2 regions of the Microaerobacter geothermalis genome follow, and region 1 is predicted to be linked to the other one. Evidence: riboswitches for the same ligand, from Rfam matches in the RefSeq annotation. Region 1 holds a riboswitch; the other holds the start of a gene.

Region 1 (3,171 bases):
AGAGAACGGTGAAATTAAGGAATGGCTATATAAAGATGGCTTAATTGATCTGGATCAAAAAGAAGAGACTCCTGAAGGGTTAGATTCTATAAAAGCAACCAGGGAAGTTGTGCTTCAGACTCCTTTAACAGAAGAGCAGGTTAGAAATCTGCGTGTCGGGGATGTGGTCATTATTAATGGCCCCATTTATACGGGTCGTGATGCCCTTCATAAATATTTAATGGATCACGATGCCCCTGTTGATCTAAATGGAGCAGTGATTTATCACTGCGGACCTGTGATGCTGAAGGATAAAAACGGCAAGTGGCAGGTGAAGGCTGCAGGCCCTACCACCAGTATCCGTGAGGAACCCTATCAAGGAGATGTTATGAAGAAGTTTGGCATCCGGGCGGTTATCGGCAAGGGTGGTATGGGTGCTAAAACATTGGCTGCCTTAAAAGAACATGGCGGTGTTTACTTAAATGCCATCGGTGGAGCGGCCCAATATTATGCCGAGTGTATCACCAATGTGGATGGCGTTGATTTTCTCGAATTTGGTGTTCCTGAAGCGATGTGGCATCTGCGGGTGAAAAACTTTGCTGCGATTGTGACGATGGATTCCCATGGAAACAGCCTCCATGCGGATGTCGAGAAGTCGTCTTTGGAGAAGTTGGCACAATTTAAGGAACCTGTTTTCAAATAAGGATAAGGGTGCGGGAATCAATCATATCCCGCACTTTTTTAGTCAGTGTGGATGTGGGGAATTTTAGATATGGAAAATACATTTTCATATCCATTTGTGACCTGTTGGGTCATGCATGTTTAGTTCGTGAATATAAGGATTTGTCGAAAAATGTTTACAGATGTAAAGGTTGGTGGTAATTTAATACTAAGAAAAAAGAGTTTAGGGCAAACCCATCGAAAGGTGGGGACGCAAAGCTACAGATCTAAGGTCGATAAACGGCTAGGATGGCTGAGTTGCCAAAATAGATATAGCCATCGGATAAACTGGTGACCGCTGTCCTCTAAGGACAGTTTTGTTTTTTGGAGGCTCTTGCTCAATTATCGGAAAAGGGAACTGTGGCAAAGGGAAAAGTTTCTCCCCCCCAGTTAATAGAAATCGCAGTCATTTATTGGAGAAGGGGTGATTTAAATGGGTAGATCGGATGAGCTAACAGACAAAGATTTGCTGCGTATAATTAAGGAAATGTCGAAATCTGCCCATGAAGAGGGGCTAGCAGAAGAGGAGGAATTTCTTTTTCAGCTTCCTGAAGTTGAGGAAGAATTGGATGAGTTTTATTTCTCTGAAAATGATGGAACGGTTGAAGTAAAAGACGGGAAAATTATCGTAAGGGATCCAGTAAATGATGGGCGTTCAGCAAAAATTAAAGTACTTCCGCCAATTATTCTCATGAAAAATGGACAACCTGTCGAAGGAACAGTCATGGTTTCTTCCACTGATCAATTGGAGTGGCAAATCGAAGATACACCGCTTTATGAGTTGAAAGTGACAGAAGATAACATGTGTGTAACCCTTACCGTCTTTGCGTTGAAAAAATGTAAATTAGAACTAGTGGATGCAGAGCCTGTCCATTGTTTGGCGCTTCGTGTCAAAGAAGTTAAAGAGGAGATGAGGGAATTAACCACATCGGAGGTATATGCCGATTTGGTTAAGTTGAAGGTAAAAAGGGAACTCATCAAATTAAGTGTGATCCATCGTGAGATAAGAAACCCTTCTTATCAGCCTGTCTGTGTTGTTGAAGGAGTTCCTCCCGTTGAAGGGAAAGACGGTTCTTTAGAGCTATTTGTATCTACAAAAGTAGAGGAAGCCTTGGAAGAAGTTCAGGGCAAAGTGGACTTTAGGAACCGACTCAAAATCCCCTCGGTTAAAAAGGGAGATCTCATTGGAAAGATACATACCGCTGTGCCTGGAAAACCAGGGTATGATGTATTTGGTCAGGTTGTTCATCCTAGACCCGTAAAGGAAGTAAAGGTAGTACCCAGGGACCACGTGAGCCTGAATGAGGAGGGGATTTTGCTTGCTCAACAGGCAGGGCGTCCCAGGGTAACTGGCTCGGGGAGAGTAAAGTTTGTAGATATTACCCGCACGTTTATCGTGAGTGGAAATTTGGATATAGAAACAGGAAATATTGTATTTTCCGGAGATGTGGTTGTCTACGGGGATGTATTAGATGGAATGACCATTGAAGCTTTGGGGGACGTATTTATTTCAGGAAGTGTTTTTTCTTCCACCATTACGGCAACAGGAAATGTTACAATTAAGGGGAATGTTGTAGACAGCTCTATCCATTCAGGATATTTTGGAGTCATTTATAACCAGTTATATCAGCAATTCAGTCAATTATTGGAGAAGTTTATTGCATTGGAAACGGCCTGTTTAACCGTACTGAAAATTGCCTATTCAAGTGGGAAAAATGTTTCGTTGGGCCGGGTGTTAATCACATTAATGGAAACCAAATTTTCAGGAATAAAATCAATGGTTAAAAAAGTAGAGGAGCTAATGAAGCAAATCAAGGAGGAGGTGCCTGATGAAATTGATACCGTGTATCATGAGCTGGTTTATTACACCAAACCATATGAGTTAATGGGGACTTCTTCTCAATCGAAAGTAAAAGAAACCGTATCGAAGTTAAAAGAGGCAATCACTTGGATAGAATCCATGCAGGTGCCAGATGCCGATGTAGAAATATCACAATGCACCCTGTCTCAAATAAAGGCTAATGGTAATATTCTAATTAAAGGAGCAGGAACCTTTAACAGCCAACTTCTCTCAAAGGAAAACATCTACTTTTTTCAGTTGGATGCCGTTTGTAGAGGAGGACGGGTACAATCAGGGAAAAATATTATTGCTTCCATGGTTGGTGGAGATGTAGGAGGAGAAGTTCATTTAATCGCTGCAGAGATGATCAAATCGACTCAATTTAAGAATGGAAGGATTACCATTAAGGGCCGTTCAGAAGAAATTTTTAAACCAATTGATCATTTGGTCGCATATGTGCGGGATGGTAAATTAATCATCGAAAGCTCCTGAATGGGTATCAAAATCAATCACTTAGAAATAAAGTGAAACCCGCAAAGGCAATTGCCTTTCCCGGGTTTCTTCCTAAATGGTTACTTTATCCTTTGATTAGTTTAAAAACATTTTTTGACTAATTTCACTTGCCAATGTAT
Region 2 (3,171 bases), on a different contig from region 1:
GATCGGACGATACGACCTTCTTCCTGAACAATTTTGGCCAATTCATCGATGGTTCCTGAAATTAAGCTTTCCTTCTTGCGGTATCCTAGCTTCAGTAATTCCTGATGCTGTTCAACCAAATCATCCATCACTGCAATTAAAGGCTGTATGGCAGTCACAGCAATTCACCCCATTTGCCAAAGAAATTTCAGATTCCCTTCCAAAAGCGAAGAACCTTATCCGCCACTTTTTCTGAATTCACCTGATATTGGCCGGACTGTACCTGTTCCTTCAACTGATTAATCTTTTGCTGACGCTCAGGACCAGACAGTGGAGCAGCTTGTTCCAACATGGCCTTGGCCTCTGTAGAAATTTCCACTTGGTCCCTTTTCATCAGTTCATTTTTACCTTTTTTCTGAACACCCTGGGTCTTCTGGTACGCATTTAACGCACCGATACGATTCGGTTCATTGATTCTCATATTTATTCACCTCAAATTAGTACAGCCTTCTACGTCGAAAGTCTCTTATTAACATTGTCGGTAAAAGAGAGAAAAACATTTAGCCCTTTTTCATCTTAAACCGATCAAACGGTTGGCCCAGAGTCTTGGAAGCAGGATGCCCCCGCCTCTGGAGGCTGGGGGCATTCCCGTTTTCCTAATCTTTTTCCTTAAACTTTTCCTTCACCTGATAATATCCACCGTAATCTTTATTCTTCGCATCTCGCAATCTTTTTTCATCCTCAGCAGCCAACTTCCATTCCTTTTTTAACCGGTTGGCACAATCGTCACACAAGTGGCCTTTACGTATGATCTTTCCACAGGATTCACAGGGATATCCCAGATTAGGGAATCCCAACACAGAGATTCTCCCCTCCCGGATAAACCGGGTGATACGGCTGACAGATACACCAGTTCCATCACTTAATTCATAGATATTGGCGGTGCGGTTTTCTTTCTTTTTTAGATAAGCGACACATTTTTCATAATCCTCTTCAATCTCTTTGTAACAATCGGGACAAATGTCATGGATCGTTTTTACAAAAAGCTTCCCACATTGGGGACAATTCGCCAATTGTCCTAACCCCATGTCTCCCCCTCCCATCAGGTATAGGATTTATCCATATTTTACTACAACCCCTTCCCTTTGTCATAGGAAATTCGTCTCAATACGGGGGAAGAATTTGCTGAAGGGTATCCACTACTTTAGAATCGTATTTTAGACCCTTTTGCCCGTTTAATTCTTCAAGGGCCTTCCTTATAGATTTTGCTCGGCTGTAAACCCTGTGATGAGTCATTGCATCAAAGCTGTCAGCAACCGCCACAATTTTGGCATTCAAAGGAATTTGGGAATCTTCAAGTTGAAAAGGATAACCGGATCCGTCACATCTTTCATGATGAAAGAGCACAACACTCTTTACATCTGAATTGAAATCATACTTTTTTAAGATTTCATAACCAATAATGGGATGCTTCATAATCATGCACCACTCATCATTGGTAAGTTTGCCCGGCTTATTTAAAATAGCCTCTTCGATTTTCAGTTTTCCGATATCGTGCAATAAAGCCCCGTGGTAAAGCGCTTCCAATCGTTCCTCGGGATACAACATATGTTTGGCCATTCTCACTGACAAACTGGCAACGCGAATGGAATGATAAAATGTTTCGATATGATAATATTTTAACTCATGTAATAGGCGATCCTTCATTAAAATATTCTCTCCCCTGTACAAATAAAAAACCATCCTTCGATGAATCTGCTTAATCGCTAAAAGGATGGTCAAAAACCTACCTTTTCGGTAACCCAGCTGTCCTAGTCCCGTGACCTTAGACCTGTGGCTTTGCGTCCCCGCCTTTCGAACGGGTTTGCCTTTATCGAAGGGAGTATATATATCGTGTATTCTTTGCGTAAATTATAACTAAAAGATGGAAAAGTTACAACCATCATTTATAATCCTTTTAATATTCTTATAATTTCTTCCTCGGATAAAATATCATGAATTTCAGCCATATCACCCTCTACAGGTTCACTGGGAACATCGGAGATGTCCTTGCCGCAATAAGGACAATGCCAATTTTCATCACGACTTCCATATGATGTTTTCCCGCAGGAAGGACATTTCTTTTTTTTCATAATCAGACTCCCATGATTCAATCTTATATCATTCATCTTAATGAATACAAAACAGAAGAACAGTAGGTCATAAGATAGAAATTAAGGTTAAGCAATAGTGACTTAGTATCATGCAACTATATATTAATTCCACTGGACTTGTGTCAAACCCTTTATCGAATCATCACTAGTATTGTCTAATCTTGGGTTTATTCATCTTCTATTCATAGCAGTTTTCACAAAACCCGTAGATTTCAAATTTATGTCCGGTGATATAAAAGCCCTCGGGAGAACCAAGGACGGCGTTCATCGGACATAAACTAATTTTTTTGGTCGTTCCGCATCGGGTGCAGATCAAATGATGATGATGTTCCTCTCCTGAACAAGCCAAACGGAACTGTTTTTCTCCTTTTAACTCCGTCTCCTCCAGAATACCTAACTCCTCAAACAGGGATAAATTACGGTATATGGTATCAAAGCTGAGATTGGGAAAATCCTCCTGCATCCGTTCCAATACTTCTTTAGCAGACAAGTACCTTTTCTCCTGTGCAAAGATACTGACCAGTTTTTCCCTTTTATCAGTAAACTTGTATCCGCGATCCTTCAAACGCTGTAGTGCCATCTCCACATTCATCATCATCTCTCCCTATGCTAATGTTTCCTTAGCCATCGACGTCCGACCATTACCATTAAAAGAATGAGAAACGCCGCCCAAATGATCGCTCCACCGGAAGCCAAATTGAAGTAATAGGATGCTGCAAATCCAATCAAAATAGAAAGCTCACTAACAAGAACGGATAACCACATAATTTTTCTGAACCCACCGGGAAGCATCCACATGGCAGCCACCGGAAGAACCATCAAACCGGATACCAAGAGAACTCCGACTGCCCTGACCGCAACGGATATTACTAGGGCCATCAGCAGGATAAAAATCCATTGGACCAAGCGAATGCGAACTCCTGAAGCAGATGCGTATTCCTCATCAAAGGTAAGAATGAGAAAATCCTTATAAAACAGACTGATGGTAACCAGGACTAGTATGGCCACTCCGATGGTTAATTTAAACTCGTCCTGTGTC

Evidence for each region. A riboswitch is a leader RNA that binds a small molecule or an ion and turns the genes downstream of it on or off. The one in region 1 is predicted to bind cyclic di-GMP.
Region 2: another riboswitch for cyclic di-GMP. It lies ahead of L1765_RS05300 (HD-GYP domain-containing protein); the one in region 1 lies ahead of L1765_RS15465 (FapA family protein).

What each region holds. Positions count from the first base shown of each region.
Region 1 is NZ_JAKIHL010000064.1:3,449-6,619, reverse strand. It holds gene L1765_RS15470 (fumarate hydratase) at 1-682, shown strand, start outside; cyclic di-GMP riboswitch class I at 878-965, shown strand; gene L1765_RS15465 (FapA family protein) at 1,133-3,031, shown strand; gene L1765_RS15460 (GAF domain-containing protein) at 3,128-3,171, opposite strand, start outside.
Region 2 is NZ_JAKIHL010000007.1:28,780-31,950, reverse strand. It holds gene L1765_RS05315 (flagellar protein FlgN) at 1-158, opposite strand, end outside; gene flgM (flagellar biosynthesis anti-sigma factor FlgM) at 188-460, opposite strand; gene L1765_RS05305 (TIGR03826 family flagellar region protein) at 636-1,067, opposite strand; gene L1765_RS05300 (HD-GYP domain-containing protein) at 1,144-1,686, opposite strand; cyclic di-GMP riboswitch class I at 1,773-1,858, opposite strand; gene L1765_RS05295 (hypothetical protein) at 1,926-2,111, opposite strand; gene L1765_RS05290 (Fur family transcriptional regulator) at 2,311-2,724, opposite strand; gene L1765_RS05285 (metal ABC transporter permease) at 2,742-3,171, opposite strand, start outside.